3 regions of the Lysinibacillus sp. F12 genome follow, and region 3 is predicted to be linked to each of the others. Evidence: riboswitches for the same ligand, from Rfam matches in the RefSeq annotation. Region 3 holds a riboswitch; each other region holds the start of a gene.
The links. A riboswitch is a leader RNA that binds a small molecule or an ion and turns the genes downstream of it on or off. The one in region 3 is predicted to bind cobalamin.
Positions count from the first base shown of each region.

Region 1 (7,414 bases), on a different contig from region 3:
ATTATTAGCTCCTTTTGAGCCTAATGTAATGGATATGAATCAAATTTATCAAGCACCTAATGCCACACATTTATTAGGGACTGACCAGTTGGGTAGAGATGTTCTTTCTCGCTTATTGGTGGGGGGGAAGGTGACGCTATTTATTGCCATTGTATCGGTCGTCCTATCTAGCATAATTGGTATCATATATGGGGGCATAAGTGGTTATTTTGGTGGTGCCATTGATGCAGTAATGATGCGTATTCTCGAAGCCTTTTTAACAATTCCTTCATTGGTCATCGTGCTAGCTCTACAGGCAATGATGCAGGGCAGTATGTGGCATATGGCGATGGTGATGGGTATCACGGGATGGTTTGTGACAGCTCGTATCGTCCGCTCAGAATTTATCCGATTAAAGGAGCAAGAGTTTGTGCAGATGGCGAAAATGTTCCGCACGCCGTTGTGGAAAATTCTCTTTGGCCATTTATTACGTAATTGTATGCCTGCGATATTTGTGGTAACCATTTTTAATTTTGCTGGGGCTATTTTTACCGAAGTTTCCTTAAGCTTTTTAGGAATTGGTGTCCCACCAGCTACTCCATCATGGGGAACAATGCTGTACACAGCGCAAAATGATTTACTTGTGGGGGCTTGGTGGATGGGTCTTTTCCCTGGACTGTTAATCTTTATAACGATTTTATGTGTGCAAGTTATTGGAGGTACTTTCAAACAAGGAGGGAACCGAACGCATGTTTAAAGTTGACAATTTGGCTGTTCAATTAGACGGCAAATCCCTTATTCAAGGCTTGACTTTTACTGTACCTAAAGGTCAAATTACCGCTATCATTGGCGAGAGTGGCAGCGGCAAAAGTACGACCCTTTCAGCTCTGCTTGGGATGCTACCAGCACGAGCAACTATGGAGGGTTCCATTGTATTTAATGAAAGAAATGTCATGACAATGTCAGAACCGGAGCGTGTGAAGCTACGCAAAAAGCACTTTTTTACCATTTTTCAGGATGCAATGAATAGTTTTTCACCCACCCAAAAAATAAAGCATCAACTCTATAGGTTGACCGCTTCGAGGCTAGGGCAAAAGGAAGAGGAATTTTTAGATAAAATCACAGCCATTTTAAAGGAGTTAAACCTACCTAAGGATGTGTTAAATCGCTATCCATTTGAGCTTTCAGGTGGCATGCTACAACGCTGCATGCTTGCCTGCGCCTTCTATCATGAACCAGACGTTTTGATGGCGGATGAACCAACCTCTGCTCTAGATATGCTCCATCAACAAGAATTTATCAAATTGCTAAAAAATCTCCATGCCCGCTTAGGGACGACGATACTATTGATTACGCATGATTTAGGAGTTGCTAAGATGGCTGATTCTATTCTGGTGATGAAAAATGGCGAAATAGTAGAAAGTGGGAGAATGTCTGAAATTTTTAAGGAGCCCAAGCATCCATATACGAAGCAGCTTGTCGCTCATCATTTTTAGGAGGCGGTTGATATTGTTGCTTCATGTAAATCATGTTAGTAAAAGCTATCAAGCAGGACAGCAAGTATTACAGAATATAAACCTAACCGTGGGAAAAGGTGAAATCGTAGGACTCGTAGGAGAAAGCGGCAGTGGGAAAAGTACTTTAGCCAAAGTGATAATGCAGCTAGAAAAGCCTGAAAAAGGGGCGGTGTTTTTTGAAAATCAATTGATGACGAAGCAAAATCGCTCGCATTTTTATGAGAACTGCCAAATCATTTTTCAAAATGCTACGGCTGCCTTAAATCCAGTATGGACCGTCAAGGAATTGTTACGTGAGCCTCTAATGGCAGCACATAAGTCTTTGACTGATCGCGAACTACAGATAATGCTAGAAAAAGTGATGCTCCCAACCGATATATTAGAAGCCCTGCCATCTGAGCTAAGTGGAGGGGAGCGACAACGGGTTAATTTACTAAGGTCGATTTTAGTCGAACCCCAACTATTAGTTTGTGATGAAATTGTTTCGAGTTTAGATCGCTTGATTCAACGAGAAATGATAGATTTATTAATAACTTTAAAAAAAGAAAAAAACATGGCCATTTTATTTATATCGCACGACTTAAAGGCGGTTTCTTATTTGTGTGATCGTATTTATGTCATGAAGTCGGGTAAAATTGTCGATGAGAGCCATAAAGGCGAAGGTGGCTTTGCTTTTACAGACCGATATGCGCAAATGCTGTTTCAAGCCGTAGTATGATTAATCCAAAAACACTTTCCTTATTTGAATGGAAAGTGTTTTTTATTCTTGCAGCAATGATCTAAGTGGGGCAATCAAATCTTCAGAGATGCTATAAATCGTATGGGTATCCTTCACGTTCATCAACGTTCCCTTTTGCCCCATTTCCCCTACCCAAAGATGGAAGCCATATTGGTTTCCATCCATATCCACTACTTGTACATCATATGGAGGGGTAGCCATATTAACAATTCCCTTATTTCTCACAGCAGTAGTAATGACTTCATGGAACATTTCAAGAGACTCTTCATCCTCATATTCTTAGATAAAATCAGTATTCACAGTGTCAAATCCTTCGCCGTTAGAAATGCTGACCTTCGCCATTTTTCCACTGCTAGCTCTTTATCCGTACAGCCTAAAACAACTATAGCTAGGAGGGACATGATAATAAATAGGAATGCTCGCAATGAACCCCCTCCTTACAGAAAAAATAATACCAAAACTTGGAGTCGTAGCCTGGTTCTCTTCATAATATATTAAACAAACAAAAGCTGAAAGGGGATAAAGAATGGGCTTATTTGATGGATTAATCGGCAATGCAAGCGAGGTGAATTTTGAAAAATTACAGGAGGAGGTCAAAGATTTATTAATTCCAAACGAAACCATCAAAAATGCCTATAAAATTATTAGAGACATATTTATTTTTACGAATAAACGATTAATCCTCATTGATAAGCAAGGAGTTACTGGTAAGAAAACGGAATACCATTCGATCCCCTATAAAAATATTATTCATTTTTCAGTAGAAACGGCTGGTACATTTGATTTAGACGCAGAGCTAAAAATATGGGTATCAGGCAGTTCGCTACCTATCCAAAAAAGTTTCAATAAGGCGACCAATATTTATAAAGTGCAAAGTGTTTTAGCGCAGTATGTTTTAGTATCGTAATGATGAAATAAAGCCACCATCATGAATCACATTCAAAGCCCGCATAGATGCGAGGCTTTTTTGGCTGTGCTTAGAAAGGGGGAATAGGGATGGGGAAATTACTATGTGAGGGGTGTATGCTGTCGCCCCGTTCCAATTAGGGAGCAAGCGCACAGAGCTTAGAAATTAGCAAAGAAACGCTGACTGGTTCTACCTTACGCATAACCTTTTATATTGTAAAATAATAGATATATTTCAATAATATTGCTAGAATTCAATGGATGGAACTGTTTTTTGAAGAAGTGTGATTCGTAACATTAGATTGTTGGGGGGTGAGGGAAATGGTTGAAAAAATTGAAATGAATAATAAATCTATCATTTCATTAACGCTTGGTATTCTTTCTATCATCGTACCATTTATTGGATTAGTTCTTGGGATTTTCGGAGTAGTTTTATCAAGAATGGCAACAAAGGAAATTGCTAAAAGAAATGAAAATGGCAGAGGTTTGGCAATTTCTGGTTTAATTTGTAGCGTGATCGGGATTATCATTCAAACCTTTGCAGTATTGTCTATTATCCTTTTTTATTCAATTACTGGTGTTTAGCTTAGTATTTGACCTTAGAAAATACCGTTTTAAGTTGGACGGGAAGAGGAAAAGTGGAAATGGCCATGAGTCAGGATACCAGCCTGTTACGAATACACACCATAAACCTCTTTTTTTGTGTTGAAAATGCATGACCTTCCCAAGCCCCCTGTTTTTAAGATTTTGCTCAAAGCTTTTTTTCTTTTTGAAGAATAATAGTTATACACATTACTATTTGTAAAGATGGTGAAACGATGGAACAGATGCTAAAGGAAATAATGTCTCCAAGTCATCAATATAAAGTTCAAATTATAAAACGGAGAGATGGTCTTTTTACAACAGAAGTATATATGTGGCAAGAAGACTGCGGATATGAATTTTGGAGTCCTATTAAAAAAGGATTGAGTTTGATTGAGACTGAGGAAGTAGCCGTAACAGTAGCCATTGAACAATTAAGACAATACTCTGGTGAAGTTATTACTCTTTAGTTACATCACTCAACGCTGTCAGATGTAGCGAGAATCGTTGAATCGCGTAGTTGTGCGTATAGGTTTGTCTGAGGTGCGTTTATAGGTTGTTTATGTTAGTATTTCAAAATGATGCAAGTGTCTTATCCCGATTTAACTCGCGGTTTTGCGTTAAAAAAATGAGCGTAGGAATCCCCTGCGCTCGTAACTCATTTTATCAAATATTACATAACTAATAACCTAAAATAAAAGTGTCGTAACTCCTTTTTTAAAAGCCGTTAATCATTCGCTAAAATTTATTCTCATGCGAGTATGTACGCCGAAAAATAGATGAAGGTGATACGGATGTTAAAAGAAGATATTCGGTAAAGGACGTATTAGGACAAAACATTAACTAGTGTCGTTGATTTAATATGTGAAAAAGACGACCATTTTGCTGATTCGTTGGAAAAGACCAGAACGTATAGCGGTAAAGAAATTGAAGCTATTCAGTATTATGCTGCGTAGAAAATCCGAGGGGATTTCGAAAGAGATGACCCGCATGAAGCTGAGGAAGTATCATACTATCAAAGTAAATAGGAAGACATGTTGTCAGAATTTCAGAGTTTGTAAGATTAAGTGAAGAAATGGTTTGGAAAATATTGTGATATTTGACTTTAGAAATCCACTACTTTACAATTGATTTTAGTAATCTAATAGGAATGTGGAGTACACCCGATTCCTATGACAATTGAATAGCGTGTAGTAATAGGTGTAAATTGCGTGCAATTTGCTTAAAAGGGAAGTCGGTGTGAATCCGACACTGTCCCGCAACTGTAAATGTGAGCGACTTTTCAGCAACCACTGTCAAATGATGGGAAGGGGAAAAGTGGCGATGACCATGAGTCAGGATACCTGCCTGTTATGAGTACACACCATAAACCTACGAGGAATAGGAGGTGGCATGTTGACAAAACAGAATGCTCTGTTCGTCACAGTACGTCAAACGCCCAAAGTTCATGAAAGGGTTCATTTTCGAACTCCTTCACATTTACTTAGGGTTTGTTTGGCATTGTGTGATGAATCACATTAAAGCGAAGGATTTCCTCAAACATAGAAGGAAGTCCTTTTTGTTTTGAAAATATGTACGCAAAGGGGATGCACATAGGATGAATATTCATGCAACGATAACACAGGAAACGCCTTTTGTAGATATGACCATTTGTAAGCAGCCAAGGACAGAAATTGCTAAAAAAGCGAAAACAAGAATGGTGGTTGAATCACTGATTGATCAATTATTAGCAACGAAGCTGATTCGCAACAACCGCTTTTTTGAGCGAATTTTATATAATAAAGACATTATTTGGATAAGAAATGGTGAGGTAGAAGGCCATCTTTTTGCTCTGGCAACGTTAACGGATCAACTGAAAACGAAGACGAATAGCTTTATGATGTATATGCCGACGAACCCTATTATATATGAGGTGAACGGGGAGCCGTATCACTTAATTACACGCATTGATTCAACACGAGCAAAGCCTAACCTTGATCGCCTTTCACAAGAGCCCAATCCCGTGTTAAGCGCTGCACGTGTCAATGATTTACTATGCTCCATTGTTATACGTTTTTATGAAACTTATATAAATGATTTAATGGAAATTTCTCATCAGGATCAACTAATCGCATTCGCGCAGCAGGAATATAAACAATTTCTGGATGCGGTTCAGGAGTTAAATGGTGATCACTTAAATTGGCATCCACGAGGGAACGGCCATGAGCTATTGTTAACATTAATTGATCAACTACAAATATTAAAAAGTCAGCCTGGTAAAGTTTTAATCGACTTCACTAATACGCAGGGCTATGTGGTGGTTGAACCTGCTTATCAGGTCCATAAGCCCTCAAAGAAAGCTGTCGGTGCGATATGAAAACAAGCCCTCCATGAAGCGGGGGGCTTGTTTTATTTATGCCAGCGTATCATGCTTCATCTGAGGCTATTAGCCTAACACACCGTCCTTGCAAATACTTTACTTGACTTATCCCTGAAAGTGCATGGCTGCTTGAGCCTCTTGCCAAGGGACAGTATAGCCTTTGCCTTTAGCGCAAAAAATGCTGGAAGAACTGTATTCAGGGTCCGCATTTTTATCATAGCCTATCTGGGCTATTACTTCTTCTGCATTATGACACACATCATAGCCATCAAATTGGAGGGTAAGTGAGCCTTTCCCATTGGTATAGGCAGCAAAGATTGTGCTATAGCTCATAAAGGTTGCTACAGGTGCACGTCCTGTCAAAACAACGTCAGTTTCGGTGAGGTCTGGGTCGTCGAATGTGCCGGCAGCCTGTTGAATGTCAGTCATCATACGGCCAATAAAATCATTGGAAGCTTTCATTTTAAAGCGATAATATGGCTCAAGCAGGATGTTCTGTGCTTGTTCTAGTCCTTGACGTAGTGCTCGGAAAGTAGCTTCTCGGAAATCACCACCAGAGGTATGCTCATTGTGACCACGCCCCGTTAATAGCGTAAAATGAATATCTGTGACGGCGTAGCCTGTGAGTAAGCCGTGATGATCACGCTCAAACAAGTGCTTCTCAACGAGACGCTGGTTGCCCACTGATAAATCATCGGCATGACAGGCATTACTAAAGGTAATTCCTGCTCCGCGTTCATTAGGCTCCATTAATAAATGAACCTCTGCATAATGCTTGAGTGGCTCAAAATGACCGTAGCCTGTAACGGTTGTCCCAATTGTCTCCATATATAATATTTGCGGCTCTCCAAAAGAAATGTGTAATGCAAAACGTTTCAATAACACGTCAATCAGGACTTCTAACTGAATGACACCCATTATGTGCACATGGATTTCCTGAAATTTTTCCTGCCACACGACACGCAATGACGGCTCCTCGGCCTCTAGTAAACGGAAAATCCTTAATACTTCTTTTATATGTTGCTCACCCTCATATTGAACTTTTGCCTGTAATGTAGGGACAAGCTCATAGGGCAGTGATAGCAATTTACTGCCAATTCGATCCCCAATATTTGCCTGACTGAGCCCTTTAACAGCGAAGATTTCACCAGCCTCAACTTGCTGAACAGTTTCAAATCGACTGCCGTTATATAGGCGAATTTCTGTTACTTTTTCTGTGATATCTCCAAATGTAAATTCATCCCGAACATGTAACTTGCCTGTAAGGGCCTTGATGAACGTTAAACGTTGATGTCCATCATGGCGTATTTTAAAGACCTCTCCTTGAAAAGG
Region 1 covers NZ_JBYMLP010000003.1:419,840-427,253, forward strand. The annotation lists gene AC3CH7_RS16075 (ABC transporter permease) at 1-736, shown strand, start outside; gene AC3CH7_RS16080 (ATP-binding cassette domain-containing protein) at 729-1,475, shown strand; gene AC3CH7_RS16085 (ABC transporter ATP-binding protein) at 1,489-2,214, shown strand; gene AC3CH7_RS16090 (YhfM domain-containing protein) at 2,257-2,487, opposite strand; gene AC3CH7_RS16095 (hypothetical protein) at 2,532-2,660, opposite strand; gene AC3CH7_RS16100 (PH domain-containing protein) at 2,762-3,142, shown strand; gene AC3CH7_RS16105 (DUF4190 domain-containing protein) at 3,463-3,726, shown strand; gene AC3CH7_RS16110 (hypothetical protein) at 3,960-4,193, shown strand; cobalamin riboswitch at 4,905-5,088, shown strand; gene AC3CH7_RS16115 (hypothetical protein) at 5,321-6,079, shown strand; gene AC3CH7_RS16120 (GTP-binding protein) at 6,188-7,414, opposite strand, start outside.
Region 1: linked by a shared signal. The riboswitch ahead of AC3CH7_RS16115 (hypothetical protein) and the one ahead of AC3CH7_RS00050 (hypothetical protein) in region 3 are both predicted to bind cobalamin.

Region 2 (7,414 bases), on a different contig from region 3:
CGACTGGTTTCGCTCCAATAAAGACATCAAATTTACTTTTACGATAGACAATCCCAATATCGTCAAATACTGCTCGATAACAAGCCATCCCACAGCCATTAAAGCCAATATTTAATGTTTTCGGTAAAGACAGACCACCAAGCTTTTCTTGAATTTCCTCCGCATATGGTATGGAATCTGCTTTTTCACCGTAGCAAAAATCGCAAGCCTTCAACGACAATACATCACCAATTGGTGCTAATAAAAAGCCTACTTGCTGTAATTTTTCAGTGATGCGTTCAGGCGTAGTTGTAGGTATTTTTAAATGGATTTGATGATCTGGTGTGTATTCCATCGATCCATCTTCGCCTACGACCTCTGCTAACGTCATCATTTGCTGTGGTGTAAAAAATTTATTGGCCACTCCAGGGCTCACTGCTAATTCAAAAATGGATTCTATTTTTTGTTGTACAAGCTTTGGAGTAACCTTGATAGCATTTGTTCCCTTTACCATTGCAAGTGCCGCTGTAGCCATTTCAAGTGCCGTTTTTTTCGGCTTTGGCATAACGGCTACACTGGGTTTATTCATTCGCCCTGCATTGGGGTCTGCCGCAAAGTCATTGCGTGCTGTTCCTGTCTCTTGATTCATCGCCCATGGCTCATTTTCTTCCCGTAAACGTTGATGTGGACGTAATGGCTGCTTTTCCTCGCCAAGTGTATATTTACGTTGGTAGCCACGTGGCGTAATCATTTTATTATCATAGAAAAACGTAGATGAGTTTCCGATAATGACGGTTGTCAGCATACCGATATCATGTTCCAACATGTCTGCCAATGTGGTCATCGTCACTTCTTGACGTTCTCGATAGGCACTTTTCACAAGCCCTACTGGAGTGTCAGGTGAACGATATTCTAAAAGAATTCGCTGTGCTTCGACAATTTGTCTTGTACGGCGACCGCTTTTAGGATTGTATAGAGCAATGACAAAATCGGCCATTGCTGCAGCTTCCACACGCTTCGCAATTAAATTCCACGGAGTGAGGTGGTCACTTAAACTAATGGTACAAGCATCATGCATAATCGGTGCACCAAGTAAACTAGCACATGAATTGATAGCTGAAATACCCGGGACAATCTCGACTTCAATACCAGTTGCCTCTGTCCAGCCTAGCTCAATTAAAACTTCATACACTAATCCCGCCATACCATAAACGCCCGCATCTCCACTCGAAATGACCGAAACTATACTTCCTGCCTCTGCTTGACGAACTGCCTCCTGAGCACGGGACACTTCTTCTGTCATGCCTGTACTGACAATAGATTTTGCACTCACTAAATCTTGAATCAGCTCAACATAGGTTTTATAGCCTATGATCATATCACTTTGTTGTAAAGCCTCTACTGCACGTGTCGTAATATGCTTAAAGTCTCCAGGTCCAAAGCCTACTACGAAAATTTTCCCTTTTTGCGCCATGTTTTTACCCCTCTTTCACCTTTTCAATCCCTTTAATGGCTGTCGTTTGCGCTGTTCGCTGCAATGTCCCTTCCCGAAGTGTATAAACATGATCGTTATGTAAGGATTCATGATGCAAATCCTGTACAAGTGTTCTAGCATGCTCCGTTGATGGTACACGGTACCAATTCCCCTGGGGGTAAGCAATAACCACACAAGCATCCTTACATCGTCCATTACAGCGTGTTCTTGTCGTATGTATTTCTTTATCTAGTGCGTTTCGCTGTATTTCGTCCCGTATAGCTTGGGTAATTTCTTCTCCATCCTTGTTCATACAGCTACTGCCATTGCAAATAAAGAGATGTGTTTTCATCCCCTCTAAATTCCACGTTGTCATTTTATGTCTCCCCTCTTTTGCTTTTGGAAAAAGAAAAACCTTTACTCTCCCGAAGAGTAAAGGTTTGTAGAAGCCAAATAAAAACGAATAGACTGAAAGACAGATCCTCGCTTTTGCTTCAACTTCTCCCTCCGAAAAGTTTGCATGCACAATCTGATAAGCAGGTTTCCTGACTTAAGCTTCATTTTACTGTCGCACCTTCCCTAGTTTGCACAGGTGGCATTGCGATTTCATCAGCTATTACAGTAGCGGGGGCTGTATTGGACTTTCACCAATTTCCCTATTATCTCGAGTTTTTCGAGCACTTATCGACGTTTTATATGAAATTTTTAATTGTATATTTAATAGAAAACTGTCTTAATCATATCTTATTATTTTAAAATTTCAATATTTCTTTAAAAATTCATGACAAATTTATCAATTTTATCAGAGAGTTTTTGGTTATTTAAAATTGGTGTTGTTCCCTTTTATTCTCAAAATCCTTAGTAATCAGAATTTTCGACATTGATAGTCTATTTCAAAATTTTTATAAAAAAGTATAGCATATTTATGGAAATTCGTGGTACACTTTGTCGTGAAATCTCACAACTTACTATTTTTGGTGTAAAATGCTCGTCATTTTACTTAAAAGGGAAGCCGGTTCAAGTCCGGCGCGGTCCCGCCACTGTAATAGGGAGCTTTATAGAAAATGTCACTGTCCAATGGATGGGAAGACCTATAAAGTGTTGAACTAGAGCCAGGAGACCTGCCGAAAATATGTGATCGTTTCATCCTACGAGGATAGGTGTGCGGCTTAGCAGATGAGAATGTTATTTGCTTTTTTAGCTATGCACTTTTCCAACAACGGAAAAGTGCTTTTTTTATTACGCACGCTACATTCTAAAAATCTATTTATAGTTTGGAGGAAGAAAATTGAAGCTGTCTTGGTGGAAACTTAGTTATTTTGTATTGGCTTTTTTAATGGTGCCAAAACGTGCCTTCGCCATGCATATCATGGAAGGTTTTTTACCAATCGAATGGGCTATTTTTTGGTGGGTAATCTCCGTCCCATTTATTATTTTAGGATTGCGCTCTATTCGTAAAACAATCGAAGAAAACCCAGAAACAAAAATGATTCTGGGACTGTCTGGTGCGTTTGCCTTTGTTCTATCAGCCTTAAAAATCCCTTCAGTTACAGGGAGCTGTTCACATCCAACAGGGGTAGGTCTCGGAACAGTCTTATTTGGACCGTTAGCGATGAGTGTCATCGGGACAATTGTTTTATTATTTCAATCTTTACTTTTAGCACATGGTGGAATCACAACATTAGGGGCTAATGCATTTTCGATGGCTATCGTAGGTCCGTTTATCGTCTACTTTGTATTTAAAGGGGCGCAAAAAATGGGGTTATCGTTTTCATTAGCTATTTTCTTTGCGGCTATGCTTGGGGATTTAGGTACATATGTGGTGACTTCTATTCAATTAGCACTTGCTTTCCCATCTGAAGTCGGTGGCTTTATGGCTTCATTTACAAAGTTCGCAAGTATTTTTGCCTTAACACAAATCCCGTTAGCTGTGAGTGAAGGGATATTAACAGTTATTGTCATGAACTTCTTGAAAAAATATAATATTAGCGAATTAAAGTCTTTACGTGTTTTCTCTACAAAGGAGGCGCACTAATATGAAACGAAATTTATTACTATTAGCGATTGTAGTGCTATTGGCCATTATCCCGCTCTTCGTCCAAAAGGGAGCAGAATTTGGCGGAGCTGATGGTGAAGCCGAAGCTGCCATTGGAGAGATTAATGCAGAGTATGAGCCATGGTTTGATAGTTTATGGGAACCGCCTAGTGGTGAAATTGAAAGCTTATTATTCGTGCTACAAGCAGCTATTGGTGCTGGTTTTATCGGCTACTTTATCGGCTATATGCGTGGCAAGCATAAAGAAGGTTAAGAATGATGTTACTCATTGATAAGTATGCGTATCTCAATAAGCTAGCGTACGTTCATCCTCTAGAAAAAATGATATTTTCATTAGGACTACTTTTATTCACGCTTATTATGAGAGAGGAACGACTTTCACTCATTACATTTTTTGTAATGAGTGCTTTTATCATTTGGGGTGCGAAAATCCCACTAAAATACTATGCGAAGCTATTATTACTACCAGGATTTTTCTTATTCACAAGTCTCATCTCCATCCTAATTTCGATAGCGCCAGCAACGCATGTATTACCAGCCCATATGGGATCATTTACGTATACGAGCTGGACAATTTTTATTGGGAGAGCCAGTATCGCTACCGCACAGCAGCTATTCTTTATCGTACTCGGCAGTATAAGCTGCTTATATTTTTTAATTTTAACAACATCTGTACAAGAGATTTGTTATGTGCTTCGCCAATGGAGGCTCCCTCCTTTATTAGTTGAGTTAGTAGAACTCACCTATCGTTTTATTTTTATTTTTTTCGAAAGCATGCAAAAAATTCATTTAGCCCAGCAAGCCCGCCTTGGCCATCATTCACCCATGCAATGGTTACGTTCGATGTCTATGCTGATTGCAGCGTTGTTTATTGAAATGTTTCAGCGTAGTCGAGAGCTTAACAATGCCATGCAGGCACGTGGCGGTGAAACGGTTTATTGGCACGAAACGGCCGTCTATAATAAAAAAAACTGGCTCGGCATGATGGCTATTTTTTTATTCCTTATCGTATATGGAGGATACTTCTCATGACAGCATATTATTTTCAACTGACTAATTTGTCTTATGCCTATGCAGATGGAACAAAGGCTTTGACAGATATTTCACTAGACATTCCAAAAGGGAAAAAAATCGCTATACTCGGTCATAATGGAGCAGGAAAATCCACTTTATTTCAACATCTTAATGGCATTTTGAAACCGACAGCCGGAACCATTTCATTTAATGGGAACGAACTTCAATATAGTAGAAAAGCATTAAAAGCACTTCGCCAACAGGTGGGAATTGTCTTTCAAGATGCTGATAATCAGCTTTTTTCAGGAACCGTTAAGCAAGATATAGCCTATGGTCCATTGAATTTAGGATGGTCTACGGAAAAAATTGAAGAAAAAATAGCCTGGGCTGTGGCACAAACTGAAGTAACAGAGCTACTTGATAAACCGATTCACTTCTTAAGTGTAGGACAGAAAAAACGTGTGGCAATGGCAGGTGTATTAGCGATGGAACCGGCTGTCCTTTTATTAGATGAACCAACGGCTGGTCTTGATAGCTATTATGCTTCTCAGGTTTTTCAGTACTTAGCCAAATTAGAAGACTGTGAACGAACGATTATCGCAGCTACTCACGACATTTCCCTTGCCTATGAATGGGCGGATCACATCATCGTCATGGAGGCAGGAAACATTATTTATCATGGTGATCCTATCGCCCTGTTCTATGAAGAAGAATTGCTAAAACGGGCACATCTTGAGCGACCATGGGTCTTTGAAATGACCATGGCTCTACAAAAAAAGAAATTATGGCAAGAAAATATTTCAGTTCCTCGCTCTAAGCATGACTTATTACAATTGATCGAACAGCTACCCGTTCAGGTTTAATAAGCATTATTAATAATAAAATAACGGACAGCTCATCCCTTTACTGTTCGATTTTTCAAATTGCGAAGAAAAATTTTCCTCATTTACGAAACTTTTCTATCGCTTATCCGTATTAGTATAGTCGAGACCTATTATAGAACATCAAGGAGAGATACAATTGAAAAGTTGGTTTAAAAAATCAGTCGCTGTCGCAGCATCCGCTGCGCTAATGGTTCCTGTGGCTTCAGCTTTTGCAGAGGAGGCACCACATCAAACAGCGAAGAACGTATTAGCAAGCAATTCACAACATGCAGGTAAGAATCTTAAAACTGAAGACAAATGGATGAGTAAAGATACGATTATTATCAAGCATTCCGGCCTTGATAAAAGCGTACATAAAAAAATTGGCTCCAAGGTCATCCGCTCTATTCCTTCATTAGGCTATGATGTGATTCAACTTAACAAAGGTGTATCCATTGAAAAAGCCGTCTCTTACTATTTAAAGCAGCAAGGGATTACAAGTGTATCCCCTAGTTATGTCTATCATTCTTTCAACAAAGAGGCTGACCCAAAGATAAAAGATATGTATCATCTAAGCCTTTTGCAAATGGATCAGGCATTAGCATTAGCTGGGGAAAATGACGTAACAGTAGCTGTCATCGATTCGGGTGTTGATTTTAAACATCCCGACCTAAAATCTCAAGTACTCACACCTTATAATGCAGCTGCTCCGGCAAATACATCTTATCCAGGTGACCATGGGACACATGTTGCTGGGATTATTGCCGCAGCCAAAGACAATGGTATTGGTGGACATGGAATTAATCCACAAGCGAAGCTACTACCTATTGATGTCTTTAACGGAAAAGAAGGAGCAAATGATTTTATCATTGCACAAGGTATTCTGTACGCCATTGAGCAAGGTGTGGACGTCATTAATATGAGTCTTGGAGGCTATGGTGAATCCCCACTTATGCAGGATGCTGTTCAAAAAGCTATTGATAGTGGAATTACGATTGTTGCAGCCGCTGGAAATGAGTCGACGGATGACTATTCCTTCCCTGCTTCCTATGAAGGCGTTATAAGTGTTGGTTCCACGAATGATCGAAATAAACTATCCAGCTATTCCAATTACGGTCCTTCTGTTGATGTCGTGGCTCCTGGCGAAGACATCTACAGTACCGTACACGATGAGAAAAAAGGATCATCTTTTGTCAAGTTTAGTGGTACTTCCATGGCATCTCCTGTAGTGGCAGGCATCGTCTCCCTACTTAAATCAAAGCATCCGAATTTAAAGCCACATGAGATTGAAGCAATTCTTGAAATGACAGCACAAGATTTAGGTAAAAAAGGTTATGACCTTACTTATGGTCATGGGCTTGTCGATCCTGTGAAAGCCTTACAGTTCGATTTAAATAAATTACCTAAACATTATTCTGAATCCAAAGAAGAGCGTATCAAAAATGCCAAAGTTCTTGCCAAAAATACATTAAATATCGAACAAGGTGTTTTCGAGCAGCAAGATGAAAAAAAATGGTATAAGGTTGATTTAGAGGCAAATGAATATGCACAGCTAACTTTAAAAGGTGCTGAACAATACGACTATGCCTTTGATTTATACTTCTACCCTACTAACAAGCAGGGTGAAGTAGAGCCAATTAAAGTTAATGATGTTCGTGTAGGAAAAAAAGAAGGTCACCTCTTTAAAGCAGACCAAAAAGGAACATTGTTAATTGGTGTGAAAGATCATAATGGTAGTTATAGCTTAAAAGGCAAATCTACTTATATCTTTACAGCACAAACTACGAAAAACTCAGATTTACCAATCGATGCATTAAATAAGTCTTCAATGGAGTCTATTAAAAAGTTCCCATACAATACGGCAGGAAAAAACTATACCCTACTGTCTAAAGATCAACAAAAGGATCAAGATTATTTTACGTTTTCTGTAAAAAAACCGACAACATTGAAGTTTGATCTATCTGGTATACCAGGTGTTACTGCCTCTATGGATTTATACTTAAAAGAGGATTTCAATCTGATTCCACC
Region 2 covers NZ_JBYMLP010000002.1:633,778-641,191, forward strand. The annotation lists gene cobJ (precorrin-3B C(17)-methyltransferase) at 1-1,453, opposite strand, end outside; gene AC3CH7_RS10215 ((2Fe-2S) ferredoxin domain-containing protein) at 1,458-1,829, opposite strand; cobalamin riboswitch at 1,972-2,153, opposite strand; cobalamin riboswitch at 2,412-2,596, shown strand; gene AC3CH7_RS10220 (energy-coupling factor ABC transporter permease) at 2,742-3,488, shown strand; gene AC3CH7_RS10225 (energy-coupling factor ABC transporter substrate-binding protein) at 3,490-3,762, shown strand; gene cbiQ (cobalt ECF transporter T component CbiQ) at 3,765-4,541, shown strand; gene AC3CH7_RS10235 (energy-coupling factor ABC transporter ATP-binding protein) at 4,538-5,386, shown strand; gene AC3CH7_RS10240 (S8 family serine peptidase) at 5,544-7,414, shown strand, end outside.
Region 2: linked by a shared signal. The riboswitch ahead of AC3CH7_RS10220 (energy-coupling factor ABC transporter permease) and the one ahead of AC3CH7_RS00050 (hypothetical protein) in region 3 are both predicted to bind cobalamin.

Region 3 (7,414 bases):
CCTAATGCCACACATTTATTAGGGACTGACCAGTTGGGTAGAGATGTTCTTTCTCGCTTATTGGTGGGGGGGAAGGTGACGCTATTTATTGCCATTGTATCGGTCGTCCTATCTAGCATAATTGGTATCATATATGGGGGCATAAGTGGTTATTTTGGTGGTGCCATTGATGCAGTAATGATGCGTATTCTCGAAGCCTTTTTAACAATTCCTTCATTGGTCATCGTGCTAGCTCTACAGGCAATGATGCAGGGCAGTATGTGGCATATGGCGATGGTGATGGGTATCACGGGATGGTTTGTGACAGCTCGTATCGTCCGCTCAGAATTTATCCGATTAAAGGAGCAAGAGTTTGTGCAGATGGCGAAAATGTTCCGCACGCCGTTGTGGAAAATTCTCTTTGGCCATTTATTACGTAATTGTATGCCTGCGATATTTGTGGTAACCATTTTTAATTTTGCTGGGGCTATTTTTACCGAAGTTTCCTTAAGCTTTTTAGGAATTGGTGTCCCACCAGCTACTCCATCATGGGGAACAATGCTGTACACAGCGCAAAATGATTTACTTGTGGGGGCTTGGTGGATGGGTCTTTTCCCTGGACTGTTAATCTTTATAACGATTTTATGTGTGCAAGTTATTGGAGGTACTTTCAAACAAGGAGGGAACCGAACGCATGTTTAAAGTTGACAATTTGGCTGTTCAATTAGACGGCAAATCCCTTATTCAAGGCTTGACTTTTACTGTACCTAAAGGTCAAATTACCGCTATCATTGGCGAGAGTGGCAGCGGCAAAAGTACGACCCTTTCAGCTCTGCTTGGGATGCTACCAGCACGAGCAACTATGGAGGGTTCCATTGTATTTAATGAAAGAAATGTCATGACAATGTCAGAACCGGAGCGTGTGAAGCTACGCAAAAAGCACTTTTTTACCATTTTTCAGGATGCAATGAATAGTTTTTCACCCACCCAAAAAATAAAGCATCAACTCTATAGGTTGACCGCTTCGAGGCTAGGGCAAAAGGAAGAGGAATTTTTAGATAAAATCACAGCCATTTTAAAGGAGTTAAACCTACCTAAGGATGTGTTAAATCGCTATCCATTTGAGCTTTCAGGTGGCATGCTACAACGCTGCATGCTTGCCTGCGCCTTCTATCATGAACCAGACGTTTTGATGGCGGATGAACCAACCTCTGCTCTAGATATGCTCCATCAACAAGAATTTATCAAATTGCTAAAAAATCTCCATGCCCGCTTAGGGACGACGATACTATTGATTACGCATGATTTAGGAGTTGCTAAGATGGCTGATTCTATTCTGGTGATGAAAAATGGCGAAATAGTAGAAAGTGGGAGAATGTCTGAAATTTTTAAGGAGCCCAAGCATCCATATACGAAGCAGCTTGTCGCTCATCATTTTTAGGAGGCGGTTGATATTGTTGCTTCATGTAAATCATGTTAGTAAAAGCTATCAAGCAGGACAGCAAGTATTACAGAATATAAACCTAACCGTGGGAAAAGGTGAAATCGTAGGACTCGTAGGAGAAAGCGGCAGTGGGAAAAGTACTTTAGCCAAAGTGATAATGCAGCTAGAAAAGCCTGAAAAAGGGGCGGTGTTTTTTGAAAATCAATTGATGACGAAGCAAAATCGCTCGCATTTTTATGAGAACTGCCAAATCATTTTTCAAAATGCTACGGCTGCCTTAAATCCAGTATGGACCGTCAAGGAATTGTTACGTGAGCCTCTAATGGCAGCACATAAGTCTTTGACTGATCGCGAACTACAGATAATGCTAGAAAAAGTGATGCTCCCAACCGATATATTAGAAGCCCTGCCATCTGAGCTAAGTGGAGGGGAGCGACAACGGGTTAATTTACTAAGGTCGATTTTAGTCGAACCCCAACTATTAGTTTGTGATGAAATTGTTTCGAGTTTAGATCGCTTGATTCAACGAGAAATGATAGATTTATTAATAACTTTAAAAAAAGAAAAAAACATGGCCATTTTATTTATATCGCACGACTTAAAGGCGGTTTCTTATTTGTGTGATCGTATTTATGTCATGAAGTCGGGTAAAATTGTCGATGAGAGCCATAAAGGCGAAGGTGGCTTTGCTTTTACAGACCGATATGCGCAAATGCTGTTTCAAGCCGTAGTATGATTAATCCAAAAACACTTTCCTTATTTGAATGGAAAGTGTTTTTTATTCTTGCAGCAATGATCTAAGTGGGGCAATCAAATCTTCAGAGATGCTATAAATCGTATGGGTATCCTTCACGTTCATCAACGTTCCCTTTTGCCCCATTTCCCCTACCCAAAGATGGAAGCCATATTGGTTTCCATCCATATCCACTACTTGTACATCATATGGAGGGGTAGCCATATTAACAATTCCCTTATTTCTCACAGCAGTAGTAATGACTTCATGGAACATTTCAAGAGACTCTTCATCCTCATATTCTTAGATAAAATCAGTATTCACAGTGTCAAATCCTTCGCCGTTAGAAATGCTGACCTTCGCCATTTTTCCACTGCTAGCTCTTTATCCGTACAGCCTAAAACAACTATAGCTAGGAGGGACATGATAATAAATAGGAATGCTCGCAATGAACCCCCTCCTTACAGAAAAAATAATACCAAAACTTGGAGTCGTAGCCTGGTTCTCTTCATAATATATTAAACAAACAAAAGCTGAAAGGGGATAAAGAATGGGCTTATTTGATGGATTAATCGGCAATGCAAGCGAGGTGAATTTTGAAAAATTACAGGAGGAGGTCAAAGATTTATTAATTCCAAACGAAACCATCAAAAATGCCTATAAAATTATTAGAGACATATTTATTTTTACGAATAAACGATTAATCCTCATTGATAAGCAAGGAGTTACTGGTAAGAAAACGGAATACCATTCGATCCCCTATAAAAATATTATTCATTTTTCAGTAGAAACGGCTGGTACATTTGATTTAGACGCAGAGCTAAAAATATGGGTATCAGGCAGTTCGCTACCTATCCAAAAAAGTTTCAATAAGGCGACCAATATTTATAAAGTGCAAAGTGTTTTAGCGCAGTATGTTTTAGTATCGTAATGATGAAATAAAGCCACCATCATGAATCACATTCAAAGCCCGCATAGATGCGAGGCTTTTTTGGCTGTGCTTAGAAAGGGGGAATAGGGATGGGGAAATTACTATGTGAGGGGTGTATGCTGTCGCCCCGTTCCAATTAGGGAGCAAGCGCACAGAGCTTAGAAATTAGCAAAGAAACGCTGACTGGTTCTACCTTACGCATAACCTTTTATATTGTAAAATAATAGATATATTTCAATAATATTGCTAGAATTCAATGGATGGAACTGTTTTTTGAAGAAGTGTGATTCGTAACATTAGATTGTTGGGGGGTGAGGGAAATGGTTGAAAAAATTGAAATGAATAATAAATCTATCATTTCATTAACGCTTGGTATTCTTTCTATCATCGTACCATTTATTGGATTAGTTCTTGGGATTTTCGGAGTAGTTTTATCAAGAATGGCAACAAAGGAAATTGCTAAAAGAAATGAAAATGGCAGAGGTTTGGCAATTTCTGGTTTAATTTGTAGCGTGATCGGGATTATCATTCAAACCTTTGCAGTATTGTCTATTATCCTTTTTTATTCAATTACTGGTGTTTAGCTTAGTATTTGACCTTAGAAAATACCGTTTTAAGTTGGACGGGAAGAGGAAAAGTGGAAATGGCCATGAGTCAGGATACCAGCCTGTTACGAATACACACCATAAACCTCTTTTTTTGTGTTGAAAATGCATGACCTTCCCAAGCCCCCTGTTTTTAAGATTTTGCTCAAAGCTTTTTTTCTTTTTGAAGAATAATAGTTATACACATTACTATTTGTAAAGATGGTGAAACGATGGAACAGATGCTAAAGGAAATAATGTCTCCAAGTCATCAATATAAAGTTCAAATTATAAAACGGAGAGATGGTCTTTTTACAACAGAAGTATATATGTGGCAAGAAGACTGCGGATATGAATTTTGGAGTCCTATTAAAAAAGGATTGAGTTTGATTGAGACTGAGGAAGTAGCCGTAACAGTAGCCATTGAACAATTAAGACAATACTCTGGTGAAGTTATTACTCTTTAGTTACATCACTCAACGCTGTCAGATGTAGCGAGAATCGTTGAATCGCGTAGTTGTGCGTATAGGTTTGTCTGAGGTGCGTTTATAGGTTGTTTATGTTAGTATTTCAAAATGATGCAAGTGTCTTATCCCGATTTAACTCGCGGTTTTGCGTTAAAAAAATGAGCGTAGGAATCCCCTGCGCTCGTAACTCATTTTATCAAATATTACATAACTAATAACCTAAAATAAAAGTGTCGTAACTCCTTTTTTAAAAGCCGTTAATCATTCGCTAAAATTTATTCTCATGCGAGTATGTACGCCGAAAAATAGATGAAGGTGATACGGATGTTAAAAGAAGATATTCGGTAAAGGACGTATTAGGACAAAACATTAACTAGTGTCGTTGATTTAATATGTGAAAAAGACGACCATTTTGCTGATTCGTTGGAAAAGACCAGAACGTATAGCGGTAAAGAAATTGAAGCTATTCAGTATTATGCTGCGTAGAAAATCCGAGGGGATTTCGAAAGAGATGACCCGCATGAAGCTGAGGAAGTATCATACTATCAAAGTAAATAGGAAGACATGTTGTCAGAATTTCAGAGTTTGTAAGATTAAGTGAAGAAATGGTTTGGAAAATATTGTGATATTTGACTTTAGAAATCCACTACTTTACAATTGATTTTAGTAATCTAATAGGAATGTGGAGTACACCCGATTCCTATGACAATTGAATAGCGTGTAGTAATAGGTGTAAATTGCGTGCAATTTGCTTAAAAGGGAAGTCGGTGTGAATCCGACACTGTCCCGCAACTGTAAATGTGAGCGACTTTTCAGCAACCACTGTCAAATGATGGGAAGGGGAAAAGTGGCGATGACCATGAGTCAGGATACCTGCCTGTTATGAGTACACACCATAAACCTACGAGGAATAGGAGGTGGCATGTTGACAAAACAGAATGCTCTGTTCGTCACAGTACGTCAAACGCCCAAAGTTCATGAAAGGGTTCATTTTCGAACTCCTTCACATTTACTTAGGGTTTGTTTGGCATTGTGTGATGAATCACATTAAAGCGAAGGATTTCCTCAAACATAGAAGGAAGTCCTTTTTGTTTTGAAAATATGTACGCAAAGGGGATGCACATAGGATGAATATTCATGCAACGATAACACAGGAAACGCCTTTTGTAGATATGACCATTTGTAAGCAGCCAAGGACAGAAATTGCTAAAAAAGCGAAAACAAGAATGGTGGTTGAATCACTGATTGATCAATTATTAGCAACGAAGCTGATTCGCAACAACCGCTTTTTTGAGCGAATTTTATATAATAAAGACATTATTTGGATAAGAAATGGTGAGGTAGAAGGCCATCTTTTTGCTCTGGCAACGTTAACGGATCAACTGAAAACGAAGACGAATAGCTTTATGATGTATATGCCGACGAACCCTATTATATATGAGGTGAACGGGGAGCCGTATCACTTAATTACACGCATTGATTCAACACGAGCAAAGCCTAACCTTGATCGCCTTTCACAAGAGCCCAATCCCGTGTTAAGCGCTGCACGTGTCAATGATTTACTATGCTCCATTGTTATACGTTTTTATGAAACTTATATAAATGATTTAATGGAAATTTCTCATCAGGATCAACTAATCGCATTCGCGCAGCAGGAATATAAACAATTTCTGGATGCGGTTCAGGAGTTAAATGGTGATCACTTAAATTGGCATCCACGAGGGAACGGCCATGAGCTATTGTTAACATTAATTGATCAACTACAAATATTAAAAAGTCAGCCTGGTAAAGTTTTAATCGACTTCACTAATACGCAGGGCTATGTGGTGGTTGAACCTGCTTATCAGGTCCATAAGCCCTCAAAGAAAGCTGTCGGTGCGATATGAAAACAAGCCCTCCATGAAGCGGGGGGCTTGTTTTATTTATGCCAGCGTATCATGCTTCATCTGAGGCTATTAGCCTAACACACCGTCCTTGCAAATACTTTACTTGACTTATCCCTGAAAGTGCATGGCTGCTTGAGCCTCTTGCCAAGGGACAGTATAGCCTTTGCCTTTAGCGCAAAAAATGCTGGAAGAACTGTATTCAGGGTCCGCATTTTTATCATAGCCTATCTGGGCTATTACTTCTTCTGCATTATGACACACATCATAGCCATCAAATTGGAGGGTAAGTGAGCCTTTCCCATTGGTATAGGCAGCAAAGATTGTGCTATAGCTCATAAAGGTTGCTACAGGTGCACGTCCTGTCAAAACAACGTCAGTTTCGGTGAGGTCTGGGTCGTCGAATGTGCCGGCAGCCTGTTGAATGTCAGTCATCATACGGCCAATAAAATCATTGGAAGCTTTCATTTTAAAGCGATAATATGGCTCAAGCAGGATGTTCTGTGCTTGTTCTAGTCCTTGACGTAGTGCTCGGAAAGTAGCTTCTCGGAAATCACCACCAGAGGTATGCTCATTGTGACCACGCCCCGTTAATAGCGTAAAATGAATATCTGTGACGGCGTAGCCTGTGAGTAAGCCGTGATGATCACGCTCAAACAAGTGCTTCTCAACGAGACGCTGGTTGCCCACTGATAAATCATCGGCATGACAGGCATTACTAAAGGTAATTCCTGCTCCGCGTTCATTAGGCTCCATTAATAAATGAACCTCTGCATAATGCTTGAGTGGCTCAAAATGACCGTAGCCTGTAACGGTTGTCCCAATTGTCTCCATATATAATATTTGCGGCTCTCCAAAAGAAATGTGTAATGCAAAACGTTTCAATAACACGTCAATCAGGACTTCTAACTGAATGACACCCATTATGTGCACATGGATTTCCTGAAATTTTTCCTGCCACACGACACGCAATGACGGCTCCTCGGCCTCTAGTAAACGGAAAATCCTTAATACTTCTTTTATATGTTGCTCACCCTCATATTGAACTTTTGCCTGTAATGTAGGGACAAGCTCATAGGGCAGTGATAGCAATTTACTGCCAATTCGATCCCCAATATTTGCCTGACTGAGCCCTTTAACAGCGAAGATTTCACCAGCCTCAACTTGCTGAACAGTTTCAAATCGACTGCCGTTATATAGGCGAATTTCTGTTACTTTTTCTGTGATATCTCCAAATGTAAATTCATCCCGAACATGTAACTTGCCTGTAAGGGCCTTGATGAACGTTAAACGTTGATGTCCATCATGGCGTATTTTAAAGACCTCTCCTTGAAAAGGTGCTTCTGGCTCGAAGTGAGTACCCGTTAGGAATGGAAGTTGAGCAATAAATTCC
Region 3 covers NZ_JBYMLP010000001.1:9,043-16,456, reverse strand. The annotation lists gene AC3CH7_RS00090 (ABC transporter permease) at 1-681, shown strand, start outside; gene AC3CH7_RS00085 (ATP-binding cassette domain-containing protein) at 674-1,420, shown strand; gene AC3CH7_RS00080 (ABC transporter ATP-binding protein) at 1,434-2,159, shown strand; gene AC3CH7_RS00075 (YhfM domain-containing protein) at 2,202-2,432, opposite strand; gene AC3CH7_RS00070 (hypothetical protein) at 2,477-2,605, opposite strand; gene AC3CH7_RS00065 (PH domain-containing protein) at 2,707-3,087, shown strand; gene AC3CH7_RS00060 (DUF4190 domain-containing protein) at 3,408-3,671, shown strand; gene AC3CH7_RS00055 (hypothetical protein) at 3,905-4,138, shown strand; cobalamin riboswitch at 4,850-5,033, shown strand; gene AC3CH7_RS00050 (hypothetical protein) at 5,266-6,024, shown strand; gene AC3CH7_RS00045 (GTP-binding protein) at 6,133-7,414, opposite strand, start outside.